Pseudoxanthobacter soli DSM 19599: one gene and its partner. The protein of the gene in region 1 interacts with the protein of each later gene in a pairwise test. Links are inferred from orthologs where the notes say so. Each region holds a gene or a part of one and is shown in the gene's direction. Other genes may lie near its edges.

The links.
Region 2: the proteins of rho (region 1) and hfq interact in binary tests that used the Escherichia coli proteins (3 or more experiments, as listed by UniProt). The link is inferred for Pseudoxanthobacter soli DSM 19599 from one-to-one orthologs.

The regions. Positions count from the first base shown.
Region 1 is NZ_FRXO01000003.1:451,003-466,286, reverse strand. Bases 3,544-6,480 are described here. They hold rho (transcription termination factor Rho), read left to right. Parts: upstream 3,544-4,346; coding sequence 4,347-5,615; downstream 5,616-6,480. Other genes in these bases: BUF17_RS09595 (hypothetical protein), read right to left, coding at 5,945-6,480; hemJ (protoporphyrinogen oxidase HemJ), read left to right, coding at 3,544-3,941. Also shown: BUF17_RS09625 (shikimate dehydrogenase), read right to left, coding at 1-374; BUF17_RS09620 (Maf family protein), read right to left, coding at 371-1,030; BUF17_RS09615 (pyruvate, water dikinase regulatory protein), read right to left, coding at 1,064-1,903; hemE (uroporphyrinogen decarboxylase), read left to right, coding at 2,442-3,446; more of hemJ, read left to right, coding at 3,504-3,543; more of BUF17_RS09595, read right to left, coding at 6,481-7,027; BUF17_RS09590 (thioredoxin domain-containing protein), read right to left, coding at 7,131-9,164; tRNA uridine-5-carboxymethylaminomethyl(34) synthesis GTPase MnmE, read left to right, coding at 9,368-10,756; tRNA uridine-5-carboxymethylaminomethyl(34) synthesis enzyme MnmG, read left to right, coding at 10,953-12,854; 16S rRNA (guanine(527)-N(7))-methyltransferase RsmG, read left to right, coding at 12,844-13,539; BUF17_RS09570 (ParA family protein), read left to right, coding at 13,602-14,405; BUF17_RS09565 (ParB/RepB/Spo0J family partition protein), read left to right, coding at 14,462-15,284. UniProt on the Escherichia coli protein: Facilitates transcription termination by a mechanism that involves Rho binding to the nascent RNA, activation of Rho's RNA-dependent ATPase activity, and release of the mRNA from the DNA template.
Region 2 is NZ_FRXO01000001.1:477,174-492,274, reverse strand. The notes cover bases 7,852-10,605. They hold hfq (RNA chaperone Hfq), read left to right. Parts: upstream 7,852-8,981; coding sequence 8,982-9,230; downstream 9,231-10,605. Other genes in these bases: hflX (GTPase HflX), read left to right, coding at 9,324-10,605; BUF17_RS02065 (D-amino-acid transaminase), read left to right, coding at 7,961-8,833. In the rest of the region: BUF17_RS02090 (esterase-like activity of phytase family protein), read right to left, coding at 1-1,321; BUF17_RS02085 (usg protein), read left to right, coding at 2,044-2,313; BUF17_RS02080 (sensor histidine kinase NtrY-like), read left to right, coding at 2,634-4,925; nitrogen assimilation response regulator NtrX, read left to right, coding at 4,915-6,282; Trk system potassium transporter TrkA, read left to right, coding at 6,464-7,840; more of hflX, read left to right, coding at 10,606-10,739; BUF17_RS02050 (PDZ domain-containing protein), read left to right, coding at 11,043-11,936; mazG (nucleoside triphosphate pyrophosphohydrolase), read right to left, coding at 12,098-12,919; lipoyl(octanoyl) transferase LipB, read right to left, coding at 13,395-14,177; BUF17_RS02035 (class I SAM-dependent DNA methyltransferase), read right to left, coding at 14,415-15,101. UniProt on the Escherichia coli protein: RNA chaperone that binds small regulatory RNA (sRNAs) and mRNAs to facilitate mRNA translational regulation in response to envelope stress, environmental stress and changes in metabolite concentrations.

The DNA.
Region 1 (15,284 bases):
TCGAGATTGGCGAGGAAGCCGACGATGTCGGTGTTGGCGCCGTGGAGCCGGCCGTCCTCCAGCCACAGCGTATTGGCCGCGCCGAGCGTCGCCGCCATCGGATCGAGCTCGGCACAGGCGCGGGCTGCTGCCTCCTTGTGAGGCACGGTGACGTTCGCACCGGAAAGTCCGGAGGCGGCGAAGTCGGCGAAGAACGCATCCGCCCGCTCCGGTTCCAGCGCCAGCCGGCCGTAGCTTCCCGGCAGGCCGTAGCGCTGGAGCCAGTGCCCGTGAATGAGAGGAGACCGGGAATGGGACACTGGCCATCCGATCACGGCCGCGCGGGGGCCGGCGACGGGCGTGGCGGCAGCGATGCCGTGCTGATCGTCGCTCATGACGGCAGCACTCCGATGGTCCTCAGGCGTTCGGCCAATGCGAGCAGCGGCAAGCCGAGGACGGTGAAGAAGTCGCCGTCGACGGCCGAGAACAGTTGCACGCCGCGGCCTTCCAGGCGATAGGCGCCGACGGTTCCGGTCAGCGCCTCGCCCTCGGCAGCGACATAGGCGTCGAGAAAGGTATCGCTGAACGGTCGCATGGTGAGGCGCGCGGCCGAGACATGGCTCCACGCGGGGTACGCAGCGGAACCTGGCTCGATGACGCAGACCGCCGAGTGCAGCACGTGGGTGCGCCCGCGCAGTTCCCTCAATTGTGCGGCTGCGGCCTGCGGGCTCGGTGCCTTGTCGAACTTCACCCCGTCGAGGTCGAGGGTCTGGTCGCAGCCGATCACGATCGCATCGGGGTGAAGCACAGCGACCGCGTCGGCCTTCTTCGCGGCGAGGGCGAGCGCGATCTCGTCGGGACGGGCGCCGGCCGCGGCCATCGGCTGCTCGACGGCCCGCTCGTCGAGATCGGCGGGCACTGCGAGAACGGAAATGCCGGCTTCCGCCAGCATGCGGATCCGCGCCGCACTGCGGGACGCGAGCACGATGGGCATGGTCACGAACGACACCTCCGGCGAATGACGCACGACATCCGCGCCGTCATAGACCATCCCCGCCGCCGATGGGACGGAAAATCCCGGCCCTCAGCCGATGCCCTGCTCGCGCAACTGTTCCCGGCGCTGCTTGGCGAGCGCCATGATGGCGGCGGCCGTTTCCTCGATCGAGCGACGCGTGACGTCGATGATGGGCCAGCGGTGTTCCGCGCAGATGCGCCGGGTCAGCGCGATCTCCTCCGCGATGGCGCGGCGGTCGACATAGGCCGCATTGTCGGGCTTGGCGTTGAGCGTCAGCAGGCGGTGCTCGCGGATCTGGGCGATGCGCTCGGGGCTGGCCACGAGGGCGACGACCAATGGGTTTTCAGCCTCGAACAACCGCCGCGGCAGCGGCACGCCCGGCACGATCGGAATGTTGATCGCCTTCACACCGCGGTTGGCGAGATAGATGCAAGTCGGCGTCTTGGAGGTGCGGCTGACGCCGACGAGGATCACCTCGGCCTGCTCGATGTCATCCGGCAGCACGCCGTCGTCGTGCATCAGCACGTAGTTCAGCGCGTCGATGCGGCGGAAATAGTCGGTGTCGAGCTGGTGCTGCCCGCCAACACGCGGGGCGACCGGCAGGTTCAGATAGGACTGCATCAGCCGCACGACAGGGTCGAGCACGTTGGCGGAAGGAAGCCCGAGTTCCTGGCAGAACCGTTCGACGCGCTCGGCCATCTTCTCGTTCACGAGGGTGAACAGCACCATTCCCGGCGCCTGTTCGATGGCCGAAAGCACTTTGTCGAGCTGGCGGTCGGAGCGGATCAGCGGATGGACGTGCTCGATCGCCTCCACGTCGTCGTAACGGACGATGGCCGCGCGGGCGACGGTGGAAAGCGTCTCGCCCGTCGAATCCGACACGAGATGGAGATGAAAGAACGTCGGCACCCTGTCTGCGCCTTTCCGGCCTGCGACCTCACGGAAACCGCCGGCTTCGGCAGGCCGGCCCCGCGCGTTGTCCCCAGCCCTGTTAAGATGTGTGGACGGTACCGGCCGGCGAAACGGATCGGCCGTTCATCATGCAATTCCGTCCCGATCAATCAACAGATCAGCTGCCGACGGACGGATCCGTCCACGCCCCCCGAACTCCGTGGACGATTTGCGCGGTCCCGGACGATCCACACGTCATCCACGGCAATGCCTGTTTAACCTTTTGTTAAGGAATATGGCAACACCTTGAAAAGGAACCATAATCCGGATTTCCAAAGGCTGCTCCACGAAAAGCCCGGATCTCCGCCTGCGCCGTGGAAAAGCCCGTGACGCCGCGTCCGATTGTGGATGATCGATAATCCCGGTAATCCACCTCCAAACAGAATCAACAATCCCTTGATTCAAGGATTCTCTCTTTATGGAGACGGGTGGAAAAGCCGGGGAACCGGAAAGGGGCCAGGAGAAGGTCGCATCGCGAGCGGCTTCCTCCCGCTTCATGGCGGCGCTCGCCGGCGAAAGGACGGACATTCCCCCCGTCTGGATGATGCGGCAGGCCGGGCGCTATCTCCCGGAATACCGGGCGATCCGCAGCGAGGCCCGATCGTTCCTCGATTTCTGCTACCGGCCGGATCTCGCCACAGAGGCCACGTTGCAGCCGATCCGCCGGTTCGGCTTCGATGCGGCCATCATCTTTTCCGACATCCTCGTCATTCCCGATGGTCTCGGCCAGCCGGTCGCCTTCATGGAGGGCGAGGGACCTCGGCTCGATCCGCTGCCGCTCGATGCCGTCGGCGGTCTCGATCTCGGTCGCGTCGCCGGGCACCTTGAACCGGTCTACGAAGCGATTTCGCGGGTGAGGGCGGATCTCCCCCCGGAGACGGCCCTGATCGGCTTTGCCGGGGCTCCCTGGACGCTGGCGACCTATATGGTGGCGGGGCGTGGCTCGCCGGATCAGGCGTTCGCCCGGCTCGCCGCCTATCGTGACCCCGACGGCTTCCGCCGCCTGATCGACGTTCTCGTCGAGGCGGTCTCGTCCCATCTCGTCGCGCAGTTCGCGGCCGGCGCGGACGCGGTGCAGGTTTTCGACAGCTGGGCCGGGCCGCTCGACACCGACGGCTTCGCGCGCTGGACGACCGAGCCGATGCGGGAGATCGTGCAGCGCGTGCGGTCCGCGGTTCCCGGCGCCCGCATCATCGGCTTTCCGCGCGGCGCCGGCACGCGGCTCGAGGGGTTCGTGCAGCAAACCGGCGTCGATGCCGTCGGGCTAGACTGGTCGGTGTCGCTCGAGCGGGGCAGGGCGTTGCAGGCCGTGGCGACCATTCAGGGAAATCTCGATCCGCTGCGCCTCGTCGCGGGCGGCCGGGCCCTGGACGAGGGCGTCGAGGCGATCCTGTCGGCATTCTCGGGCGGGCCGTTCGTGTTCAATCTCGGCCATGGCATCCTGCCGGAGACCCCGATCGAGCACGTCGAGCGGATGCTCGCCCGCGTTCGGCGGGCCTGACTGGGTCGTGACGGTCCGGATCGCGGCTGGACAGCCGCAGGCTATTCCTTGGAGTGGATGGTGATGACCGATCTTTATCTCTGGGCGAAGACGCTGCACATCGTTTCGGTGGTCGCCTGGATGGCGGCAATGTTCTATCTGCCGCGGCTGATGGTCTACCATGTCGCCGCGGAGCGCGGCTCGGTGCAGTCCGAAACCTTCAAGGTGATGGAGCGCCGCCTGCTGAAGCTGATCTGCAATCCGGCGATGATCTCGACCTGGATTTTCGGCTTGCTGCTCGCCTGGCAGGGCGGCTTCTTCGCCGACGGCTGGCTGCACGCCAAGCTGGCGCTGGTGCTGGTGCTGTCCGGGCTCCACGGCTTCCTCAGCCGCTGCGTCAAGGATTTCGCGGCGGATCGAAACCGCCGCAGCGCCCGCTTCTACCGCATCATCAACGAAGTTCCGACGGTGCTCCTGCTCCTGATCGTGATCCTCGTCATCTTCAAGCCGATGTGACGGGCGCCTCGGCGAACACCCGTCAGGTCAGCACGGCAGCAGCATCATGAGCGGCTGCCGTGTCTTTGTCCGAAAAAAGCGATCGGGCGCGCGGCTGAATAAAAGCCCGCTTCTTCAGAGGCATAGAGCGGACGCCGGGATATCGTGGCCGCGTGCCGGCCAAGCCTCGCGCCAGAAGCCTCTTGCGGCGCCACACGTCACGGACTATGATCGGTTTACCTCATTCGAGGTGGATGGGCGCGTGTGCGCCGAGCCGGTGTCAAGGTGCCGGCTCCCGGCTGAAAGCTGGTCCTAAAAACCGAGCCGCCTCAATCCTCCATTCCATCCTTCCTCTGACAGGTCGTTACGACACGTCAATGTTACGGGCCGACGCCACCGGCCGAGATTCCATTCAAGGACCCTTCCATGCGGGAGATGAAGCTTCAGGAGCTCAAGTCGAAGACTCCGACCGAACTTTTGGCGTTTGCCGAAGAGCACGAGGTCGAGAACGCTTCGACGATGCGCAAGCAGGAGCTGATGTTTGCGATACTGAAGCAGCTTGCCGCCCGTGAGGTGGAGATCGTCGGCGAAGGCGTCGTCGAGGTGCTTCAGGACGGTTTCGGCTTCCTCCGCGCCCCAGATGCGAACTATCTGCCCGGTCCGGATGATATCTATGTCTCGCCCTCCCAGATCCGCCGGTTCTCGCTGCGAACTGGCGACACGGTCGAGGGCGTCATCCGAAGCCCGAAGGAGGGCGAACGCTACTTCGCTCTTCTCAAGGTCAACACCATCAATTTCGAAGACCCCGAGAAGACCCGTCACAAGGTTCACTTCGATAACCTGACGCCCCTCTATCCGGATGAGCGCTTCAAGATGGAAGCGGCGGAGGGCGTGTCGAAGAAGGACATGTCGTCCCGCATCATCGATCTCGTCGCACCGCTCGGCAAAGGCCAGCGTGCCCTGATCGTGGCCCCGCCGCGCACCGGCAAGACGGTGCTGCTGCAGAACATCGCCCACTCCATCACGACCAATCATCCCGAGTGCTATCTCATCGTTCTGCTGATCGATGAGCGCCCCGAGGAAGTGACGGACATGCAGCGCTCGGTGAAGGGCGAGGTGATTTCCTCCACCTTCGACGAGCCGGCCACCCGTCACGTCCAGGTCGCCGAGATGGTGATCGAAAAGGCCAAGCGCCTCGTGGAGCACGGACGCGACGTCGTCATCCTGCTCGATTCCATTACCCGCCTCGGCCGTGCCTACAACACGGTGGTGCCGTCGTCCGGCAAGGTGCTGACCGGCGGTGTCGACGCCAACGCGCTGCAGCGCCCCAAGCGTTTCTTCGGTGCCGCCCGCAATATCGAAGAGGGCGGTTCGCTGACGATTATCGCGACCGCGCTGATCGACACCGGCAGCCGCATGGATGAAGTGATCTTCGAAGAGTTCAAGGGCACCGGCAACTCGGAGATCATTCTGGACCGCAAGGTCTCCGACAAGCGCGTGTTCCCGGCGATCGACATTCAGCGCTCCGGCACCCGCAAGGAGGAGCTGCTCGTTCCCTCCGATCAGCTCAAGAAGACCTATGTGCTCCGTCGCATCCTCAATCCGATGGGGACGGTGGACGCCGTCGAGTTCCTGCTCGACAAGCTGCGGCAGACGAAGACCAATCAGGACTTCTTCGACTCCATGAACACCTGAACGATCGCGCCTGAGCGGACATCGTCCGCGCCGGGGCGCCCAGGGCCAACGGGTGGACCGTTCAACGAAAAAGGCCACGGCAGGATCTCTGCCGTGGCCTTTTTCATTGGGGAAGCGGCAAGACGCCTCTGGGTTCGTTTCTGCAATTCTGAATTGCGAAATCAGAATGATATCGCTGAAAAATGGAGCGATAGGGAAGCTCGCCAGCGGCAATTTCGCCTCGTCTCCGATCCAAGAGACTCGGAAATCGAAACGGCCGCTGCCGGGCTTCTAAATGTCTTGGGTGGACATCGCCCATCTTCGGACCCCGACCTCGGCCCTTTCTAGCCTCAATCCGCGTCCTGGAAGCCGATCCGACCTTCGCGGGCATCGAACGCGACCGCGTAGCGCTGGAAGAACGGCATCCCGGCATTGGAGACCGGGCCGCTCGACGAAACGACGATATCGTCGGTACGCAGGTCGCCGGTCGATTCCAGCGAGAGGCTGATTGCATTGCCGATCTGCATGGTCACAGTGTGACCGGGCATCAGGTCGCCGATCGGATCGGTGAAGTAGCCGATCTCATATCCCGGCAAGGCGAACGTCATGGCCGGCGATCCCGTGCCGAACAGCACGGGCTGGCAGGCGGGTCCCATGGTGTCGAGGGTGTAGCACGCTTCGATACCGTCGGTCTGCCAGGTGGGAAATCCGTCGACGGTCGTGCGGGCGCCGGCTCCGACGCGCATGAAGTCGAACGAACCGGCATTGCCGCGCGTCAGGCCGACAGCAACAAAGGCGTTCTGGCTGTCCGTGGCATCGACCACGAAGCCCGAGGACAGGTTGCCTTCGAGCGCCTGGAACGGATTGGAAAGGCCGTCTTCGCCGCGATAGTCCGCCCCGAAATACCCGACCGATCCGAGCGGAAGCGCGGAGCAGTTCGCGGCGGGGGCGCCGCACGACACGTGGGTGATCACCTCGATCGCGATTGGCCGGGTGGTGCGTGCCGGGCCGCTGGCATCCGGAAAGGAGATATCGGCGTAGGCGACGTAGCCGTCCACCACGGTGCCGTTGGCATAGGTGCCGCGGATCTTCTGGTCGGTCTTGCGCACGTTCGGGCCGACCATCTGCTCCATCACCCGGATCCCGGACGAACCGGTATCGAACACCAGGGCCGCCGGCTTGCCGTCGCCGATGCTGACATTGATGAGGTTGGGGATCGAGGCTTGAGCATCCTGCCCGAGAGGGATGTTGACGGTGTTCTCGTCGGCGAGGGCAGGGGATGCCACGGTGCCGAAGATGCAGGCAGCGAGAAGCAGGGACGCGGCTAGACCGGCTTTTGCCGTTTCCGTCGCCGCGAAGCCGCGCGTCCACGTCTGTCGCCGGGCGGTGTTTTCGTCACTCGGCGTTTCGGCCGCTTCCCTGAATGCCGTCATCTCGACCCTCGATTTTCGCACTGATCCCCGCCAAACCATAATCGAACGGCCGGCAAGGTCACGACGGAAATCGCAGCGCTGCCCGGTTTGGTTTCCGACCGGTTCAAGCGGTGCCGCCGAGGGCCTGGACAAGGGCCTCGACGGTGAGAATCGGCAGCGAGCAGGTCGCGCCGCGGCAGAGATAGACCGTCTCGCGGCCTTCCACCGCACGCTTGCCGGCAGCCGGATGTGCATCGGCTATCCCGTCCTCGGCGACGATCGTGACCACCCTGCCTGGCCGCGGAGAGCGCCGGATTGCGTCGGTCAAGGCGCCCGGCGCGCTTCCCGGCGGCAGCACGACGACCGCCTGTTCCGCGTTGATGCGGCTGTCGAGGGCGTTCAGCAGGCCGGCATGCCCGAAGATGTTGGAGACGATCTCGCCGGCGAAGGTCTCGAACAGCCGGTCGACCCGCGCGCGATACAGGTCGTTGCCGGTGGCCAGCCACAACGCCGTCAGCGCTTCCGCGACCTGGGCATTGCCGCTCGGTGTCGCCTCGTCGAGGCCCGCCGAAAGCCTGACGATGAGCCTGTCGGCGTCGTCGGCGGCGAGGGCATAGGCACCGCTTTCGAGCCGGTGATGCCGGTCCAGCACCTCACCCCAGATGATGGCGTCGTCGATATAGGACGGATCCGCCGTTGCCAGGTGCAGGGCGAACGCGGCGCGGATCATCGCGGCATGGTCGGTGGAGAGGCCCGGGAAGGTGCGCCGTTCCTTGCGCGCAGCGTGGCCGAGGCGTGGCCCGTCGGCGAGAAGCTGCTTCACCCCGCGGTAGGCGCCGGCCGCGAGGGTGATCCATTCCGGCCGGGCGAACAGGCTTCCCGCCTCGGCTACGGCAGCGATGGCGAGCCCGTTCCAGTCGGCCAGCACCTTGTCGTCCCTGCCGGGTGGCACCCGGGCGGAGCGGGCGCCCAGCAGACGCGCCCGCAGCGGCGCGAGGCGGGTCTCCTCCTCCCCGTCCGCAAAACCACTGGCGAGGCGGTTGGGGATCGACCGCCCCTCGAAATTGCCCCGCTGGGTGATGTCGTAGGCGGCCTCGAACCCCGCGGCCTCCGCCCCGAGCACCTCGGCGACTTCGACAGGTGTCCAGACATAGAAGCGGCCTTCCTCGCCTTCCGAATCCGCATCCAGGCTGGCAGCGAACGCGCCGGCTTCGGCCATCATCTCCCGTTCCAGCCAGCCGATGGTCTCGGTGACTCGCACCCCAAAACCGGAGTCGCCGCCGGACGCGGCCGCCTGGACCAGAAGCGACACCAGTTGCCCGTTGTCGTAGAGCATCTTTTCGAAGTGCGGGACCAGCCAGCGATAGTCGACCGAATAGCGCGCGAAGCCGCCGCCGATATGGTCGTAGATGCCGCCGTTGGATATCCGCTCGAGCGTCTTCATGACGTGCGCCCGGTGACGCTCGTCGCCGTTGCGCCGGAAGGCGCGCCAGTGCAGTTCGAGGAGCGGCGCCTGCGGAAATTTCGGCGCGCCCTGGGTGCCGCCGTTGATCGCGTCCGTGATCGTCAGAAGCTGCGCGGCCGCCCTGTCGATGGTGTCGGCATCGAGCGTCACGCTCGTCGCCTTGCGCGGAGCCGACAGCGCTGCGACGAGGTTGACGCTGTTGATGCGCACCGCGTCTGCGCCCGTCCGATAGGCCTCGGAGACCGCCTCGAGGATCTGGACAAAACCGGGCCGGCCATAACGCGGCTCGGGGGGAAAGTAGGTTCCGCCCCAGAACGGCGCCCCGTCCGGCTTCAGAAACATCGTCAGCGGCCAGCCGCCCTGCTCGCCCAGGGTATGGAGCGCATTCATATAGATCTGGTCGATCTCAGGACGCTCCTCCCGATCGACCTTGATGTTGACGAACAGCCGGTTCATCACGGCGGCGATGTCGGGATTCTCGAAGCTCTCGTGGGCCATGACGTGGCACCAGTGGCACGCCGCGTATCCCACGGAGAGCAGCACTGGCCTGTCGAGGGCTGCGGCCTCCGCGAAGGCCTGCGGTCCCCAGGCCCGCCAGTGAACGGGGTTTTCTGCATGCTGGACCAGATAGGGGCTCACCTCCAAGCGCAGCAGATTCTCCGGCGGCGGCAGGGTTGCGGCGGTTTCGGTCATCTCGCTCTTCTCCGTCGGTGAGCCTTTGGACAGGCAGGGCGCGTCCGTCCGATCCTTGAGCGCGATGCGCCGCACTCCGCGTCCCTGCGCAACGAAGCGCCGCGCCAGATGTTCCGGAAATCGCGTCGCGGCGGAGCGCCCGGCCTTCCCGGACGGCGGATGATGCCATAGATCAGGCGCGATCGCGCACCCGGAGATCAGCCATGCAGACCCTTCCGAGCGACACCGTCGCCGGCGACACCATCGTCGCCCTGTCCAGCGGCGCCCTGCCGGCGGCGGTCGCGGTGGTCCGGCTGTCGGGGCCGAATGCGGGGCCTGCACTCGCCGCGCTGTGCGGGGGGCGCCTGCCGCCGCCCCGTCGGGCTGTGCTGCGCCGTCTTGTGCGCCGCTCGGACGGTGCGCCGCTCGACAGGGCGCTGGTGCTCTGGCTACCGGGGCCGGGCACGGCGACCGGCGAGGATATGGCGGAACTGCATCTCCACGGCGGCCGCGCCGTCGTCGCCGCCGTCATCGCCGAACTGGCCTCTGGCCCGGCGGCGTTCGCGCGCCCGGCCGAACCTGGAGAGTTCACCCGCCGCGCCTTCCTCGCGGGCAGGATGGACCTCGCGGCCGTGGAAGGGCTCGCTGATCTCCTTGCCGCCGAAACCGAGGCCCAGCGCGTGCAGGCGCTTGCCCAGGCCGGCGGCGCCCTGTCCTCCCGCATCGCAGACTGGCGCAGCCGCCTGATCGAGGCCCGCGCGCTGCTCGAGGCGAGTCTCGACTTCTCCGACGAGGCCGATGTCGCCGAAGTGGCGGAGCAACAGGCGATCGCCGAGGCGGCAGGGCTGCGCTCGGCGCTCGCGGTGGCGCTCGCCGATGCCGGCCGGGGTGAGCGGCTGCGGGACGGCTTCCAGGTCGCGCTGATGGGGCCGCCGAACGCGGGCAAGTCGAGCCTGATGAACGCGCTGGCTTCGCGCGAGGTCGCCATAGTCACGGCGGAGGCGGGGACGACCCGGGACGTGATCGAGGTACATCTCGATCTCGGCGGCTACCCCGTGACCGTTGCGGATACGGCCGGCCTGCGGGAGACGGCGGGCGAGGCCGAGCGCGAAGGCATCCGCCGCGCCCTGAGCCGCGGCCGCGATGCGGATCTCGTGGTGTGGCTCGACCCGCCGGACGAAACGGCGCTGGAGCCACCGGGGGAGCTCGGGGGATCACTCTGGCGGATCCGGACCAAGGCGGACCTGGAACCGGGCCATGAGCTTCGGTCCCCCGTAGAGGGATCATCGGCGGACGGCGCGGCTGGCGTTCCCGGGCGGATCTCCGTCAGCAGCGGGGAGGGGATCGGCGATCTCGTTGCCGCGATCGGCGCGGCGGCCGCGCAGAGCCTGAAGGGCGGCGAGGACGCGTTGGTCACCCGCGCGCGCCACCGTGCTGCGATCGAGGATGCCGTGGCCTGTCTCGACCGGGCGACGATGGCCGGCTTCATTGCGCCCGAACTGCGCGCCGAGGAACTGCGCCGCGCCGGGGATGCGCTTGGCCGCGTGGTCGGCGCCGTCGGCGTCGAGGCGGTGCTCGGGCGGATCTTCTCGTCGTTCTGCATCGGAAAGTGAAGGCGGGTCCGGACGATTGTCAGGAACACGTTAAGGGACCATTCACCAAGGTGCGGTGTTTGCCCCGATGTTTCACGTGAAACAATCCGTCTCGCCGATGCGGACTGTACGTCATGTTTCACGTGAAACACACGCGCCTCCGCGGCGCAGGGAAAACGGCGTCGCGCTTTGGCCGCCGATGCTGTAAGACGAAGCCATGCAGAACATCGAGGATGCGGAGGTCGCCGTGCAGCGACGGTACGATGTCGTGGTGATTGGTGGCGGGCACGCCGGCTCGGAGGCCGCCGCGGCCGCCGCGCGGGTGGGCGCCCGGGTGGCTCTCGTCACGCAGGATGCGGCGACCATCGGCGTGATGTCGTGCAACCCGGCGATCGGCGGTCTTGGCAAGGGCCATCTCGTCCGCGAGATCGATGCGCTGGACGGCCTCATGGCACGCGTCGCGGACCAGGGCGGCATCCAGTTCCGCGTTCTCAATCGCCGTAAAGGGCCGGCCGTCCAAGGGCCGCGCGCACAGGCCGATCGCAAGCTCTACCGCGCGGCGATGCAGGCGGCGATCACGGCCGTGTCCGGGCTCGAGATCGTTCAGGGCGAAGCCGTCGATCTCGTGGTTTCCCAAGGTCGTCTTTCCGCCGTGGTGTTGCGTGATGGCCGGACGCTGACGACCGGCGCGGCTGTCGTGACCACGGGCACGTTCCTCGACGGACTGATCCACATCGGCGACGTCAAGATGCCGGCGGGCCGGATGGGCGAGCCGCCGGCTATCGGGCTCGGCGATGCCCTCGGCCGCATCGGCCTGCGTCTCGGCCGGCTGAAGACCGGCACGCCGCCGCGCATCGATGGCCGCACCATCGACAAGGCCGGTCTCGACGTCCAGCCGGGCGACGATCCTCCGGAGCCGTTCTCGGCCCTGACGGCGTCGATCACCACGCCTCAGGTCGTCTGCCACGTCACCCGCACGACGGCCGAGACCCATTCGGTCATCCGCACTCATCTGCATCGCTCGGCGATGTACTCGGGCGAGATTTCCAGCCGCGGGCCCCGCTACTGCCCGTCCATCGAAGACAAGATCGTGCGTTTCGGCGATCGCGACGGCCACCAGATCTTTCTCGAGCCCGAAGGCCTCGACGACCATACGGTCTATCCGAACGGCATCTCGACCTCGCTGCCGGAAGATGCCCAGCGGGCGCTGATCGCCACGATCCCCGGGCTGGAGCGGGCGGAGATCCTGCGGCCCGGCTATGCCATCGAATATACCCACGTCGATCCGACGGAGCTGACGCCCGCTCTTGAGACCAAGCGCTGCGCCGGGCTGTTCCTGGCGGGGCAGATCAACGGCACTACGGGTTATGAGGAGGCGGCGGCGCAGGGTCTGCTGGCGGGCCTCAACGCCGCCCGTGTGGCGGGCGGGTCTGATCCTGTGGTCATCGGCCGGGAGGACGCCTATCTCGGCGTCATGGTCGATGATCTCGTTACCCGCGGCATCACCGAGCCCTACCGCATGTTTACCTCGCGGGCGGAGTTCCGGCTGAAACTCCGGGCGGATAATGCCGACGAGCGGCTGACCCCGCTCGGCCTCCGGACCGGGCTCGTCGGCACGGAACGTGCCGCGGCCTTCGATCGCCGCCGCGCCGCGTTGGAGGCGGCGCGGGTCTGGCTGAAGTCCCTCAGCCTGACGCCCCAGGAAGCGGCGCGTCACGGGCTCGCGCTCAATCATGATGGCGTGCGCCGCACAGCGTTCGATCTCCTGAGCTTCCCCGATATCGATTTGGCACGGCTCGTTGCCGTCTGGCCGGAGCTCGGCGATCTGCCGCCTGCCATCGCTGCCACGGTCGAGACCGATGCGCGCTACGCCGTCTATCTCGATCGTCAGGCCGCGGACGTCGCGGCGCTGAAGCGCGACGCCGGCGTCGCGTTGCCGGTCGACCTCGATTATGCGGCGATCACGGGCCTCTCGAACGAGGTGAAGCAGAGGCTGGCGAGCGTTCGTCCCCAGACTCTGTCGCAGGCCGGGCGGGTGGAAGGCGTCACGCCTGCCGCGCTCACGCTGTTGCTGGCCTATCTGCGCCGGCGCCCGGAAGGGGGCCGCGATGCCGCCTGAGCCGAAGCAGAAGACAAGTGCGCCGGGGGAGGGGCCGGAGGCTCTTCTCGCGCTGCGGCCCGTCGCTCCTGCCGCGATGGATCGGCTCACGCGCTACGTGGCGTTGCTGCGGACATGGCAGAAGGCCAAGAACCTTGTCGGGCCGGGTACGCTCGATCATGTCTGGACCCGCCACGTCGCCGACAGCGCGGCGGTGCTCGACGCCGCGCCGGAGGCGCGCCGCTGGGTGGATCTCGGATCGGGCGCCGGCTTCCCCGGCATCGTGGTGGCGATCCTGCTCGCCGACGTGCCCGGCGCGCACGTCCATCTCGTGGAATCGAACGGCCGCAAGGCCGCCTTCCTCAAGGCCGCCATCCGCGAAACCGGCGCTCCGGCGACGGTCTCGGCGGCGCGCATCGAGGACGTGGTCACAAGGCCGGACGTTGTCGCAGGTGGGCCGGTCGAGGCGGTTTCGGCCCGCGCGCTGGCACCGCTCGACAAGCTGCTGGCGCTTGCCGCGCCGCTTTTCGAGGCCGGTGCGGTGGGCGTTTTCCACAAAGGGCGGGATCTCCGCCGGGAAGTCGCCGATGCCCGTGCCCATTGGAGCTTCGATCTGGTAGAACATCCGAGTGGGTCCGATCCGGACGGCCGGATCGCCCTCGTGCGCAGTCTCGCACCACGGCGTCCGGGAGTGCCTGAGCCATGAGTGTCTCCGCCAGCAATCATCTCGATCCCCGTCCGGCCGCCTCACGCGGCGGCTCCGCCCCGATGCCTCGGGTGCTGGTGGTCGCCAACCAGAAGGGTGGGGTCGGCAAGACGACGACGGCCATCAATCTTGGCACCGCGCTCGCCGCAATCGGCGAGAGCGTGCTGATCGTCGATCTCGATCCCCAGGGCAATGCCTCGACCGGCCTCGGCGTCGAGCGCAAGGACCGCCGGGTCTCGACCTACGACGTGCTGGTGGGCGAGGCGCCGCTCGGCGACGCCATCATCGAAACGGCGATCCCGCGGCTCCATCTCGCCGCTTCGACGCTCGATCTGCTCGGTCTCGAACTCGAAATCGCCAACGAGCGGGATCGCACCTTCAGATTGCGGAATGCCATTGCCGCCCACGCCGCCCAGGCGACCGGCAAGTTCGCCTATTCTTACGTGCTGGTGGATTGCCCGCCTTCACTGAACCTGCTCACCATCAACGCCATGAGTGCCGCCCATGGCGTGCTGGTGCCGCTGCAGTGCGAGTTCTTCGCGCTGGAGGGTCTCAGCCAGCTGCTTCAGACCGTGGATCAGGTCAAGCAGGCGCTGAACGCCGAACTCGCCATTCATGGCATCGTTCTCACCATGTACGATGCGCGCAACAATCTCGCCAATCAGGTCGTGGCCGACGTGCGCGAGACCATGGGCGACACGGTTTATGAAACCGTGATTCCGCGCAACGTCAGGTTGAGCGAGGCGCCGTCCTACGGCAAGCCAGCGCTGCTTTACGATATCCGCTGCTCCGGCAGCCAGGCCTATCTGCGGCTCGCCTCGGAGATCATCCAGCGCGAGAAGCGGTTCCGTGCCGTTGCCGCCTGACCGTTCGGTCACAGGCGGCCTATCCTGCGGCCGACGAATTTAGAGGACGTGAGACGATGGCGGAGGAGCAGGGACGCAAGCGGCTGGGCCGCGGGCTCGCCGCATTGATGGGCGATGTTTCCACGGATGCCGGCTTCACCGATCGCGGCGACCGCGGACGTGGCTTGAAGCGGGTGCCGACGGCGTTCGTAAAGCCCAATCCGCGCAATCCCCGGCGTCAGTTCTCCGAGGAGGATCTGGAAGATCTGACCAACTCGATCCGTGAGCGGGGCATCTTCCAGCCCATTCTGGTGCGCGCGGTGGCCGGCCAGGCGGACGCCTACGAGATCATCGCCGGCGAGCGCCGGTGGCGGGCCGCCCAGCGGGCCGGCCTGCACGAAGTCCCGGTTCTCGTGCGCGATGTCTCCGATCGCGAGGCGCTCGAGATCGCCATCGTCGAGAACGTCCAGCGTGCCGATCTCAATGCGGTCGAGGAAGCGGCCGGCTACCAGCAGCTCATCGCCGAGTTCGGCTACACCCAGAACGACCTCGCCGGCGTCATCGGCAAGAGCCGCAGCCATGTCGCCAACACGATGCGCCTCCTGAAGCTGCCCGATGCCGTGAAAGACCATGTGGTGGCCGGCCGGCTGTCGGCCGGTCACGCCCGTGCCATCCTGATGGCGCCCGATCCGGAGGCACTTGCCCGCCGCGTCATCGCCGAGGATTTGACCGTGCGCGATACCGAGGCCTTGGCTGCCTCACCGGTTGCCCAGGCCGTGGCAGCGGTCGGGCGCGCCGTCGCCGAGAAGGATGCCGATACGCGGGCGCTGGAGACGCGGCTTTCTGAGGTGCTGGGGCTGGCTGTGTCGCTGACCCATAAGCCGAACGGCGCCGGGGAAC
Region 2 (15,101 bases), on another replicon or contig:
AGGCGATTGTCGGGTAGGCGGCCGGCTCGCCCGAACGCTGATAGATGGTGACGACGGAGCCCATTCCGCCCTCCTCGCGCCTGTCGGCCTCGCTGGCGGAGACGAACAAGCCTCGCGACGGAATGGCCAGCAGGCCTTCCGGCGCCGCGCCGCCGGCCAGCGCCTGCAGGAAGACCGGCGCCTTGCCGTCTCCCATGTCTTCGTAAACACCGATCAGCGAGGCACGTTCCGTACCGATGAAGATCAGCTTCTGGCCGTCGAAGGTCGCCGCCTCGACGCCCTCCGGCTCGACGCCCTTCGCCTTCGAGCGCTTTTCCGGATAGTGCCCGAGGCGCATCGCCAGATGTTCCAGCGTCTCGGCGCTGTCATATTCGACGGTGCCGTCCCGCTTGAACACCGTGAAGCCGCGGCTGCCGCCCTTCCAGTCGCCTTCGTTCGCGGTCACGAAGCGATCGTTGTCGAGCCAGTGGACGGCGTCGGGCTCGCGGGCCACACCCTTGATGCTCTCGATGGGAGCGATCACGCCGTCGCTCTTGGTGTCGACATTCTTGAGGTCGACATTGCCCGCCGGGAAGTCCGAGAGCACCTTGCCGGTGGCAAGGTCGATGATGGCGATGTGGTTGTTTTCCTGAAGCGTCACAACGGCTTCGTTGCGATCGTTGATGTCGACGAACTCCGGTTCCGGGTCCTCCGGCGCGATCGCGGCGAGCCCGGTCAGTTCGACCACCTTCTTCGAGGCGCAATCGGGCGCGCCGTCCGTCCCCATCGAGAAGATCGTGAGGTTGCCGCCGGGAAGCTGCGGAAGATTGCCGTCGTTCACCTCCTCGTCGCGTTCGTTCTCGATCGCGATGGCCAGGAACCGGCCATCGTCGCTGAGGGCGAGCGAGTCGGGTTGCCCGCCGAGATCGCACGTCGCGGTCACGGCCTTGGTGGCGAGATCGACGACCGAGAGGTGGCCGGAGGGCTGCGTCTTGGTCTTGGAGGTGACGACGCCCACGAGCGCCTTTCCGCGGCCGACCACGGTCGAGGTCGGCTCGCCACCCAGTGCCACCACGCCTGCGGCCTTGGGCGCCTCCGGATCGGAGATATCGACGAGGCCGATACGCTCTCCCGGGCTGTCGGTATAGACCAGCATCTTGCCGTCTTCGGTCGCCTTGACGATCTCCGCGACGGTCGCCTTGGAGCGATCGGCGTCCTTGGGCAGATTATCGACGACCTCGAAAGTCGAGATGCGGTTGAAGGCCGGCTCCGCGACCGCCGGCAGCGCCGTCGTTGCGAGCAAGGCACCGGCAAGGAGAGCGATACGCGAACCCCGTCCCATCGATGGCTCCTGAATGTCTGTGATTGTGAGCTCGATGCGGCAGTTTAGGCCATTCGATGACCGCGCAATGACAAACGGATCTTGGCGGCTTTCCGAAAGAGGGTCATTGCCGACGGGGTCTCGTTCACATTGCGACCGAAATCCGCTGGCCGCCCGGCAGCCTGCGGCTCCGTGGTCGCGCGGAACGGCTCGCCTGACGGCGGCGGGCTCGCGAGAAAGTGAACGGAACGGACGCGGCGACGGCAATCGGATCGATGACGAACGCAGCGGCCAGAGGCTGCGGGAAGGTCGATCCCTTGATCGACCTTCCCGCGCGACGTTCCCCTGGTTTTTGGTCGGCGTCGCTATTCGCGGTCGGTCCGGCTTGGGAGGCGGCGGACCCGATGCAAAAGGAAATGCAAGGCCCGGGCCAACTCCGGCACAGCGCCCGCTGCCGCCGCCGCGCTGGCGCCGCATCGTCAGCGGGACCATCTTCACACCCAGACAGACGGCGGGATTGCCGCTTTTTTGGGCAATATGTGATGCGGCTTGCATCGCCCGCAAGCGCGCCGAGCCGTCCGGGCAAGGGCTCGACGGCAGCCGGGCCGTTGGAAAGCACAGTGTTAGCACTCGCGGTAAGATGCTGCTAACAAAGAGATTTTTGCGCCGCCGCGTGGTTTGTCGGCTTGCCATTCGAAGGAAGTGTGCGATCCTTTTCCCATCCTGTGAGGGAGAGGTGCTTCATGATCGATTCCGACTTCGAGCGTCAGCTTTCCGGGTACGGCCTCACCACGGCCCGCATTCTCTATCGCCTGCCGGATCACCCCACGATCCTCCAGACCTATGTCTGGCAGGAATACGACATCGCCCCGTCGTTCCCCGTGCTCAATCGCTTCATCGAATTCTGGAAGCGGGAGATCGAAGGCCCGCTGCATTCGGTGGAGGTGGCCTATCGCGAACTCGTCGGCGCCAGCGAATGGCGCCGTGTCGACGGCATGATGCAGCTACACTGACGCTCAGGTCTCAGGGCCGGTCCTTCGCCGGAACGATCCCGCGGGAGAAGGGTCCCCGCTGCCGCGGCGCCGCGCGACCATGGCGCCGCCGCACGCCCTCTCGAATGCCCTCGGCAAGCGCCACGCGGTGCGCGAGCAGCCGGACTGCGCTCCGCCGTCCGGCGTCGGTGCGGAGGTCGCCGGATCCTCTGTCGCATTTTAGCAACAATGTTGTCATCCTGTAACAGGAACGACTCACCCGGCGCGCCGGGTTAGCCCTCGATCCGAACGGTATGATGACGGCTTCCGAGACCTCCTTCGATCGCGCTGCCGAGACCGGCATGCCCCCGCCCGTTCCGGCCTGGCGCGAGGGTGCGCCCGTCGCGCGGGCGATTGGGCTCGTGTTCGTGGTGCTGGCCATCCTGTCGGCGAGCATCACCTTCCTCGTGCTCACCGGCATCACGCCGATCACGCCGACGCAGAACGTCATCACGGCGGCGCTGCTCACCAACGGCGTGATCGTCACGGTCCTGATCGGCTCGATCTTCATCGAGATCCGCAAGATCTGGATCGCGCGACGCAAGGGCAGGGCGGGCGCGCGCCTCCATGTCCGCGTGGTGGCGATGTTCTCGTTCGTCGCCACGCTGCCGGCGATCCTGGTCGCGATCCTCGCCACCATCACGCTCGACCGCGGCCTCGACCGCTGGTTCGAGGATCGCACCCGCACCATCGTCGACAACGCAGTCGCCGTCGCCAACGCCTATGTCCAGGAGCACGCCAACGTGCTCCGCGGCGACCTCATCGCCATGGCGACGGACGTCGACCGCGCCAAGGCGATCTACGACTACGATCCGGCCCGCTTCGACATCTTCATGGAGACGCAGCTTCAGCTGCGCCAGCTCCCGGCCGCCTATCTGCTTCACCGCGACGGAACGGTGGTGACGCGCACGCTCTACGATCTGAAGGAGAAGTTCGCCCTGCCGCCGATCGGCGCGTTCTCCAAGGCGGATGCCGGCGAGCCGGTGCTGATCGCGCCCGGCGACACCAATCAGGTCGGCGGCGTGATGAAGCTCAAGGCCTACGACGACATGTATCTCTACGTCACCCGGACGATGGATCCCCGGGTGACCGACTATCTCCGGCTCGCCCGCGAGAGCGCGCTCGAATATCACGACCTCGCCGAGAGCCGGCGCAGCGTGCAGATCGCGTTCGCGCTCGTCTATATCGGCATCACGCTGGTGTTCCTCGTCGCCGCGACGTGGCTCGGCTTCGCCTTCTCCAACCGGCTGGTGTCGCCGATCCGGCGTCTGATCAACGCGGCCGACCAGGTGGCGCGCGGCAACCTGAACTCCCAGGTGCGCGTCGACCCCCACGACGGCGACTTCGCCCACCTCGGCCAGACCTTCAACACCATGACCACCCAGTTGCGCTCCCAGCGCGACGACCTGCTTGCCGCCAACGATCAGATCGACCGCCGCCGCCGCTTTACCGAAGCCGTGCTGTCGGGCGTCACCGCCGGCGTGCTCGGGGTCGACGAGGCCGGCCGCATCTCGCTCGCCAACCGCTCCGCCGAGATGCTGCTCGGCCTGTCCGCGGACGATATCGGCAATCGCCCCGCCGAGGAGGTGGTGCCGGAACTCGCGCCCATCCTCGCCTCCGCGCGCGGCGATCATGGCGAGTGGAGCCGGCAGGGCCAGATCGTCATCGTGCGCGGCGGGCGCGAGCGCACGGTCGCCGTGCGCGTCACCAACGACAACCGGCGGGATTCCACCCGGCAGGGCCTCGTCGTCACCCTCGACGACATCACCGATCTCGTGAAGGCGCAGCGCACGTCCGCCTGGGCCGACGTCGCCCGGCGCATCGCCCACGAGATCAAGAACCCGCTGACGCCGATCCAGCTTTCGGCCGAACGCATCCGCCGGCGCTACGGCAAGCGTATCGAGGACGACCGCGCCGTGTTCGACCAGTGCGTCGACACCATCGTGCGCCAGGTCGGCGATATCGGCCGCATGGTGGACGAATTCTCGTCGTTCGCGCGGATGCCGAAGCCGGTGTTCGAGCCGCGCGACCTCGCGGAAGCCCTGCGGGAGGCCGTGTTCCTGCAGAGCGTCAGCCACCCGGACGTGAAGTTCTCCACCCACCTGCCCGACGAGCCGCTGATCGGCAAGTTCGATCACCGCCAGCTCGGGCAGGCGATCGCCAACGTCGTCAAGAACGCGGTCGAGGCGATCACCGGCGTGCCGGCGGATCAGCGCACCGAGCCCGGCCACGTCGACGTCTCGGCACGGCGCGACGGCGAATGGCTCGTGGTCGACGTCGTCGACAACGGTCCGGGACTGCCGCAGGAGAACCGCGAACGCCTGCTCGAGCCCTATATGACGACCCGCGAGAAGGGCACCGGCCTCGGCCTCGCCATCGTCGGCAAGATCGTCGAGGAGCATGGCGGCCGGATCGAATTGCTCGATGCGCCGGCCGTGCGCGACGGCGGCCACGGCGCCTGCGTGCGCCTCACCATCCGGGCCGGCGACGCCGGTGCCATGACGACGGATGCGGAGGCCGCCCCAGCCGGGGTTGCCGCCGCGTCCTCCACCCCTGTCAGCCCCCAGAAACCACGCGAAGACCATGGCCTCTGACATCCTGATCGTCGACGATGAGACGGACATCCGCGAGTTGATCGCCGGCATCCTCGATGACGAGGGCTTCGGCACCCGCACCGCGGGCGACAGCGATTCCGCTCTTGCCGCCATCGGCGAGCGACGACCGTCGCTCATCATTCTCGATATCTGGCTGCAAGGCAGCCGCCTCGACGGGCTTGCCCTGCTCGATGCCATCCAGCAGCTCCACCCGGATCTGCCGGTCGTCATCATTTCCGGCCACGGCAACATCGAGACCGCCGTGTCCGCGATCAAGCGCGGCGCCTACGACTATATCGAGAAGCCGTTCAAGGCAGACCGGCTAGTGCTCGCCACCGAGCGTGCACTCGAAGCCTCCAATCTGCGCCGCGAGATCCGCGACCTGAAGGGCCGCATCAGCGACGCCGACGAGCTCGTCGGCAACTCGACGGCGATGAATCAGCTCCGGCAGGCGGTCGAGCGCATCGCCGCCGCCAACAGCCGCATCCTGATCTCCGGCCCGTCGGGCGCCGGCAAGGAGCTGGCGGCGCGCTCGATCCATGCCCGTTCCGGCCGCGCCCGGGGGCCATTCGTGGTCGTCAACGCGGCGACCATCACGCCCGAGCGCATGGAAGAGGAACTGTTCGGCATCGAAGGCGGGGCCGGCGTCCCGCGCAAGGTCGGCGCGCTGGAAGAGGCCCACGGCGGCACGCTCTATATCGACGAAGTCGCCGACATGCCGCGCGAGACGCAGAACAAGATCCTGCGCGTGCTTGTGGACCAGAACTTCCTGCGCGTCGGTGGCTCCACCCGCGTGAAGGTGGACGTGCGCGTGCTGTCGTCCACCGCCCGTGATCTCGAGAGCGAGATCGCCGAGGGCCGGTTCCGCGAGGACCTGTTCCACCGGCTGAGCGTCGTGCCGCTGCGCGTGCCGGCGCTCGCCGAACGGCGCGACGACATCCCGGATCTCGTGCTGCACTTCATGGCGCAGATCTCGCGCGCGACCGGCCTGCCGGAGCGGCGGATCGGCGACGACGCCATGGCCGTTCTGCAGGCCCACGACTGGCCGGGCAACATCCGCCAGCTGCGCAACAACGTCGAGCGGCTGATGATCCTCACCCGCGGCGACGAGGAAGCGGTGATCACCGCCGACCTGCTGCCGGCGGAGATCGGCACCATGGTGCCGTCGCTGCCGACGAATTCCGGCGGCGAGCACCTGATGGCGCTTCCGCTGCGAGACGCGCGCGAGGCGTTCGAGCGCGACTATCTGCGGGCGCAGATCAACCGCTTCGGCGGCAACATCTCGCGCACGGCCGAATTCGTCGGCATGGAGCGGTCCGCGCTGCATCGCAAGCTGAAGTCGCTCGGCGTCGGCTAGAGCGCCTTGTGATCGGATGGAGACATCCGATTGAAGAAAAATCGCTTCGAGTTCAAGAGCTTGAACATATCCTTGCCGTTCAGATCGATCAGATCTGAACGGGATATGCTCTTGGTGCCTCCGGCGGCAACGGATGCTCTGCCGGGGACCGGAAAACGGCGGCGGGGAGGGGGAGGACGTCATGCGCATCGTGATCTGCGGCGCTGGCCAGGTGGGTTACGGGATTGCCGAGCGGCTGGCGGCCGAGCGCAACGACGTGTGCGTGATCGATTCGTCGCCGAAGCTGATCTCGATCCTGCGCGAGCGGCTCGACGTGCGCGGCGTGGTCGGCCACGGCGCGCATCCCGAGATCCTCGCCCAGGCCGGCGCCGAGCAGGCCGACATGCTGATCGCCGTGACCCAATCCGACGAAGTCAACATGATCGCCTGCCAGGTGGCGCATTCGGTCTTCAAGGTTCCGACCAAGATCGCTCGCGTCCGGGCGCAGAGCTATCTGGCCCCGCACTGGCGCGACCTGTTCTCCCGCGAGGGCATTCCGATCGATGTCGTCATTTCGCCCGAAGTGGAAGTCGGCGAAACGGTCATCCGCCGGCTGTCGCTGCCCGGCGCGATCGAAAGCATATCGGTCGCCGACGATCAGGTGATCGTGTTCGCCGTCACCTGCAACCGCGACTGCCGCATGGTGGAGACGCCGCTGAAGCAGCTCACCGAGCTGTTTCCCGATCTCGGCGCGGTCGTGGTCGGCGCGGTTCGCGGCACGCAGGCGCGCGTGCTCGGCGGCAACGACGCGCTGGAGCCGGGCGATGTCGCCTACGTCGTCGCGCGCGCCGACCAGGTCAAGCGCACCCTCGCGATCTTCGGCCACGACGTGGGCGAGGCGAAGCGCGTGGTGATCGTCGGCGCCGGCAATATCGGCTTCTATGTCGCCAAGGGGCTGGAGGCGCGCGGCTCCAAGGTGCGCCTAAAAATGATCGAAGCCTCAGCGGCGCGGGCGGAGGAGGTGGCGCAAGCGCTGAGCCACACCGTCGTGCTGAACGGCAGCGCGCTCGACCAGTCGCTGCTGCTCGAGGCCGAGGTGGGGCAGGCGGACACCGTGGTGACGCTCACCAACGACGATCAGGCCAACATTCTCGCCGGGGTCATGGCCAAGCAGCTCGGCTGCAAGCGCTCGCTGGTGCTGATCAACTCCACGACCTATCCCGATTTCACCGCCGCGCTCGGCATCGACGCCTATATCGCGCCGAGGGCGGTGACGGTCTCCCGGGTGCTCCGCCACGTGCGGCGCGGGCGCATCCGCAGCGTCCATGCCCTGCAGAACGGGGCCGCCGAGGTGATCGAGGCCGACGCCCTGGAGACGTCGCCGCTGATCGGCCGGCCGCTTAGGGAGGTCGACCTTCCCGCCGGTGTGCGAATCGGCGCAATCTACCGCAACCGGTCGGTGATCCTGCCGCGCGGCGACACCACCATCCACCCGCGAGACCGGATCGTGCTGTTCGCGGAGAAGGAACGCGTGCGTCAGGTCGAGCACATGTTCCGCGTCAGCCTCGAATTCTTTTAAGCCGGCTTATCAACCCGTGCGCCGGCTAATGGCGCCGTCGGCCGGCGCGTCCATCCGGGCGCCGCGGACGCCTCCTTCTACCGCTTGTTTTACCACCCGCTTTCCCTGCCGGAGTTTCCGATGAGTCGCTTCGCCTATGTCGACGGCCGCTATCCCCGCCACGCCGATGCGGCCGTTCACATCGAGGACAGGGGCTTCCAGTTCGCCGACGGCGTCTACGAGGTGTGCGAGGTGCGGGCGGGAATGATCGTCGACCTGACGCGCCATCTCGACCGGCTGGAGCGGTCCCTCGGTGCCCTTGCGATCGCGATGCCGATGAGCCGCGCCGCCCTGCTCGCGGTGTTCCGCGAACTCGCCCGTCGCAACGGACTGAGAAACGGCTGGATCTATCTCCAGATCACCCGCGGCGCGGCCCCGCGCGACCACTATTTTCCGCAGACACCCGTCAATCCGACCGTCGTCGTGACCACGCGCGCCGTCGACCCGGCAAAGGTCGAGGCCGCCGCCGCGGCAGGCATCGGCGTCATCACCGTTCCGGACGACCGGTGGGGCAGGGTGGACATCAAGACCGTCGGATTGCTGTCGAATGTGCTCGCCAAGCAGGCTGCGCGCGACGCCGGTGCGCGCGAGGCGTGGTTCGTCGACCGGGACGGCTTCGTCACCGAGGGCGGATCGACCAATGCCTGGATCGTCGCGAACGGCGCGCTCGTCACCCGCCCGACGAGCCCGGGCATTCTCGGCGGCATCACGCGCCTCGTCGTGATGGACTTCGCCGCCGCCCACGGGCTGAAGGTGGAGGAGAGGGCTTTCACCGTGCCGGAGGCGCTCGCCGCCGACGAGGCCTTTGTCACGTCGGCCACCAGCGTCGTCACCGCCGTCGTCCGCATCGACGGCAGGCCCATCGGCGACGGCAAGCCCGGCCCGATCGCGCGCGACCTCCGCGCCGGCTTCCACGATGTGGCGGAATTGACGCCTCTGATCTTCGGAGAATGACAGATTACGCGGATGCACGCTTTGGGTTAAGGTTGTGGTGCGATGCCGAAGTCAGTCCGGTTCCTCAACGCCCTCCCAAGCGTACCGGCCTGTCCCGGCGGAGCATCGTCCGGCTCGGCGTCGCGGCCTTACAAAGAAAAGGAAAAACATGATGGCGGACCGCGCACAAAACTTGCAAGACACTTTCCTCAATCACGTCCGCAGGCAAAAGACACCTCTGACCGTGTTTCTCGTTAACGGCGTCAAGCTCCAGGGCGTCGTGACATGGTTCGATAATTTCTGCGTGCTGCTGCGCCGCGATGGCCACTCGCAGCTTGTCTACAAGCACGCGATTTCGACCGTGATGCCCAATCAGCCGATTCAGTTGTTCGATCCGAGCGAGGAATCCGATCGCTGAACTTGATTGAGGGCGAGAGAATCGCCACATCCGGGCGCGGGAGGCTTGGCCTGCGCCCGGATTTTTTGTGCCATTCGCAATCCCCGGCCGGGGATGAGGAAAGACCGCTTGACCACCAGACCGACATCGGACGAACCGTTCGACCATGAAGCCCCGGAAGAGGGCGCCGCCGACCTGCACGGGACGGCCCTTGCCAGCCACGAGAAGCCGCGCACGGCCGCCGTCGTGCTGATGCCGGTCCACACCGGCGCGCGGCCTTCGGCCGAAGCAGACGCAGCCGCCCGGGCGCGCTCGCCGGAAGCGAAACTCGCCGAGGCTGTTGGCCTGACCGAAGCCATCGATCTCGAAGTGGTCGGCGCCTACGTCGTCCGCCTGCCGAACCTGCGCCCCGCGACCCTGTTCGGCACGGGCAAGGTCGAGGAGATCGGGCGGATCGTCGAGACCGAGAAGGCCGATCTCGTCATCGTCGATCATCCGCTGTCACCGGTGCAGCAGCGCAATCTCGAAAAGGCGTGGAGCGCCAAGGTGCTGGATCGCACCGCGCTCATCCTTGAAATCTTCGGCGCCCGCGCCCGCACGCGGGAAGGCACGCTTCAGGTCGAGCTCGCGCATCTGAAGTGGCAGAAAAGCCGCCTCGTGCGCACGTGGACCCACCTTGAGCGCCAGCGCGGCGGCTTCGGCTTCCTCGGCGGCCCCGGCGAGACCCAGATCGAGGCGGACCGCCGCCAGATCCAGGAGCGCATCGGCCGCATCGAGCGCGAACTCGAAGAGGTCAAGCGCACCCGCGGCCTGCACCGCGCCAACCGCAAGAAGGTGCCGCATCCGACCGTGGCGCTGGTCGGCTACACCAATGCCGGCAAGTCGACGCTGTTCAACCGCCTGACGGACGCCAACGTGCTGTCGCAGGACCTGTTGTTCGCCACGCTCGACCCGACGCTGCGCAAGGTGAAGCTGCCCCACGGCGGCGAGGCGATCCTGTCCGACACCGTGGGCTTCATCTCCGAACTGCCGACGCATCTCGTCGCCGCCTTCCGCGCGACGCTGGAGGAGGTGGTCTCGGCCGATCTGATCCTGCACGTCCGCGACATCTCCCACCCCGATACCGATGCCCAGGCGGCGGACGTGGTGAAGACGCTCGACCTCCTCGGTGTCGATGCCCGCGATGCGCGGCGCGTCATCGAGGTCTGGAACAAGGTGGACATGCTCGACGAGGAACGGCGCGCCAAACTGGCGGCCGAGGCCCCGGCGGGCGCCGTCGCGGTCTCCGCGCTCACGGGCGAGGGCACGGACGCGCTCGTCGCCCGCGTCGAGGCGGAGCTCGCCAGCGGCCGCGCCACACGCCAGTTGCGCGTGCCGGTCACGGAAGGCGAGCTGCTGGCGTGGCTGCACCGCTCCGTCGAGGTGATCGACCGGGTCGATGCGGACGACGGCGTGCGGCTCACCGTCCGCATTCCGCCCCGTCAGGCCGATCTGTTCCGGTCCCGCGCGGGCCGTTACCTGCAGAGTTGAGGCGAGGTCGGGCCGGCTCCCGGCAGCAGAAGCGCCCGGCTTCGTCATCCGGGACGAGGAGGCCGCCGACCGCGATGCCATCGCCGACATCGTGGTGCAGGCGTTCCGCGATCATCCCTTCAGCAATCAGCGCGAATCCGCGCTGATCGATGCCCTGCGGGCAGCCGGCGCCCTCACCATCAGCCTCGTCGCGGAGGCACCGGCCAGGGCAATATCGGGAGAGGTCGTCGGGCATTCGGGTCCCTTGTGTCGTACGCGGCGAAGCGTAAGGTTCGGCGCCGACTTTCGGGCTGGAGCTGTCCTATGAAGAAGAAAGTGATTATTGCCGCCAGCGCCATTGCGCTGTCGATCGCGCATTCCGTCCTGCCCGTTGCCGGGCCACACGCCGCCTTTGCCGCTTCGCCAGCGGCGCACGGTCTGCCGAAGCCGGCGATTTCGCGGGCTCTGGGCGCTCTCCTCATGCCGATCAATGCGAAGGTCGCGAAGGTTTTCAAGCTCGACAAGTCCGCCCACGGCCTGCTCGTCGTTTCCGTGAAGCCAGGCGGCGCGGCGGACAAGCAGGGGATCAAGCCGGGCGATGTTCTGGTCGAGATCGGCGGGCACAAGGTGAAGAAGCCCATCGATGTCGATATCGCGGTGCGCCGCGGTCTGAAGACCGGCAATTCGAACTACAATGTCAATATCGACCGTGCCGGCGCCATCGTCGCGTTGGCGGCGATCATCACGCTCGAAAGCTACAATGAGACCTATTCGGTCTCCGAAGTCTCGACCTGGGAAGCGACGACGACCGAAGAAAGCTCGTTCTCCTACTCCGAATATGTCTCGGAAGAGACCACCGAGATCGAGAGCGCTTATACGAGCGAGGAATCGGTTGTGGAGGAATCCGTTTCGAGCGAGGAAACATCGAGTGAGGAATCGACGTCGGAGGAGACGTCGAGCGATGAGTCGGCAACGTCCGAGGACAGTTCAGACGACAGTGCGTCCGAGGACAGCAATGCAAGCGATGAGTCGGCAACGTCCGACGACAGTTCAAACGACAGTGCATCCGATGACAGCGATGCAAGCGATGAGTCGGCAACGTCCGACGACAGTTCAGACGACAGTGCATCCGATGGCAGCGATGCAGTCGATGACAGTTCTTCGGACGATGGTGGCTCAGCGGACGACGGCGGTTCCGACGACGGAGGCGACAACTGATTCCCGCCACGATGCCGGCCGGCGATCAGGCTGGCCGGCAATGGCGCCCGGGGGCATCATCGAACACCACCCGGCCTTCGCCGCGTTCATCTAGCCGCGTATGATATCCAGTCAGGTCTCGCGCCGGCGGGGGCTGGCCGCTTCGCCTGTCGGGGCGCGGGTCAGATCTCCTCGCGCTTGGCCTCCTGCCAGAGCGCTTCCATCTCGTCGAGGCTCGCCTGTGCCGGGGTTTCACCCCGTGCCTCAAGAGCGCGCTCGATATAATTGAAGCGACGCCGGAATTTCTCGTTCGTGCTCCTGAGCGCGGCCTCGGGATCGGCCTTCAGATGGCGGGCGAGATTGGCGAGGCCGAACAGCACGTCGCCCAGCTCGGCCGCCGTTTCCCTGTCGCGGCCGGCATCGATCTCGGCCTCCAGTTCATCGATCTCCTCGCGGATCTTGGCGAGCACGAGACGGGGATTATCCCAGTCGAATCCGACCGTTGCGGCCTTGTCCTGAAGCTTGACGGCACGAGTCAGGCCGGGCAGGGCGGCCGGAATGCCGTCGAGCAGGCTGCGGTGCTCCGGCTCCAGCCCGCGCTCGGCGCGCCGGGCGGCGCGGCTGGCCTTTTCCTGCGCCTTGATCGCCTCCCACTGTCCCTTGGCCATCGCCGACGTCCGCGCGCCCGCGTCGCCGAACACATGGGGATGCCGGCGGATCATCTTGGTCGTGATGGCCTCCACCACATCCGGGAACGCAAACTGTCCGGCTTCCTCGGCGATGCGGGCGTGGAACACGACCTGAAGCAGCAGATCGCCGAGTTCGTCGCACAGATCATCGATGTCGCCGCGAGCGATGGCGTCGGCAACCTCGTGGGCTTCCTCGATGGTATAGGGCGCGATGGTCTCGAAGGTCTGCACCACGTCCCACGGGCAGCCGCGCTCGGGGTCGCGCAGGCGCGCCATGATCGCCAGCAGGTCCACGATGTCGCGGCCGGGTCTCACGTCGGCGGAAGACAGCTGTTCCTCGGCCGGCGATACGGACACGGAGGACGAACGCGGCACGGAGGTCATGGCCAGTCTTTCCCGGGCGTTTGGGCGTTCCGCGAGCGCGGCGTTTGCCGGCGGCGACGTCTGTGAAATCGCGACGAGCCGGCCGGGGAAACACCGATTGGGGCATCGGCGGCCGACTCGCGCGTGAGACGGGCGAGATTAGAACACCGGCGCGCCCATCGGAACGGCCGGGCTGCGGGAAAGCGCGGCCGGTTCCATGACGCGGGCAGGCCGGTAACCGAACGACATCGGCGGCGCGGCGACGGGCATCCGCGCGCCGAGGCGGGAAGTCCCATCAAGACATTGAAATCTCGTCGGAATGCAGAATATCCAAGCGATCCGCACGGCGTTGGACGCGAGTCGGATAATCAGCATTATGGAACGAGTGGAATAGGGGATCGACGCATAGGCAACGGCCGCCGGCGGGCTATGCCGCCGGGATCGCGGCCGGTTCGAGCGGCTCCTGTTCAGCTTGCTCCTGTTCAGGCCGTGCGATGCGGTCCGGCTCGACGATCACCGTCGGCCCGAACACCGTGCCGAACGCCGCCCGCAGGTTCGCGTCGACGTCGTGCATGGTCACCGGAAGCCCGAGATCGACGAGGCTCGTCACGCCGTGCTCGTTGACGCCGCACGGAACGATGCCGCCGAAGTGGTCGAGTTCCGGCTCGACATTGAGCGAGATGCCGTGGAACGACACCCAGCGGCGCACGCGGATGCCGATGGCGGCGATCTTGTCCTCGGCGGTCTCGCCCTTGTCGGGACGGCGAACCCACACGCCGACGCGGTCCTCGCGGCGCTCGCCGCGAACGTTGAACTGCCAGAGCGTGTCGATCAGCCAGGCTTCCAACGCGGCGATGAAGGCGCGCAGATCGCGCTTGCGGCGCCCGAGATCGAGCATCACGTACGCCACGCGCTGGCCGGGCCCGTGATAGGTGTACTGGCCGCCGCGGCCGCTCTCGAACACCGGAAAGCGGTCGGGATCGATCAGGTCGGCGGGATCGGCGCTGGTGCCGGCGGTATAGAGCGGCGGATGCTCGACGAGCCAGACCCGCTCGGCCGCCTGTCCCGCGGCGATCGCCGCCGCGCGCGCCTCCATCTCGGCCACCGCCTCGGCATAGCCGACCGGCCGGTCCTCGACGACCCATTCCACCGGCGGCGAGCCGGCGGCCGGCAGGAAACGGCCGTCGAGGGAATCGCGGCTTCCCGTCATCGGCGGCGCTCCATCCGCTGGATGCGGCTGCGGTGGCGACAGGGCAAGGAGATCATCGAACGACCATTCCGTTCACATCGGCCCACAACGCCGGAAGCAGTGCCGGGCGGGCATGGGGCGGCTGTTTTGACGTTCTATAAATCGTGCTTCGCTGATCCGCCGCAAGTCCCGGCCGCAAGTCCCGGCGGCAAAGCCCGGTGGCCTCAAGTCCCCGCCGCCGCCCGGCCGCAACCGGCATCACCGCCGCAGGACGATGAGATAGCCGCCGACCGGAACGCCGCGATCGCGGCGCAGGTCGGCCTCGTCGAGGTGCGAAACCGTGAAGCCGGCGGCCCGCGCCGTGTCCTCCAGATAGCGGCGGCCATGGGCGAAGCGCATCGAGTCCCGCAGCGTCCAGCCGCTGCCGGCGTCGTCGCCGCGCTCGACGGAGAAGGCGAACAGCCCGCCCTGCCCCATGCGCGCCGCCGCTGCCTCGAACACCGGCGCGAGATTGCCGAGATAGCAGAACACATCCGCGGCCACGATCAGATCGTAGCGGTCCCGGGATGCGGCGAGATGGGCCACCACGTCGCCGACCGACAGGGCGTCGTAGAGCGGCCGTCCGTCCGCGCGCTTGCCCGCCGCGGCGTCGACCATCGCGGCCGAAAGGTCGACGCCTTCGAGATGGCGCACATCGGCGCGGATCTCTTCTCCCATCAGGCCGGTGCCGCAGCCGAGATCGAGCGCGCGTCCGAACGCGGCGCCGCCGGCGGCGCTGGCGATCAGGGCGGCCAGCAGGGCCGGCGCGCGGTAGTCGAGATCGCCCACCAGCGCCGCCTCGAACTTCGGGGCATATTGGTCGAACAGCTCGCGGACATAGGCATCCGGCGGGCTCTCCGGCGCCTCTGTGCCCTCGATCAGCGCCAGCTTCAGCGAGGCGGCGAA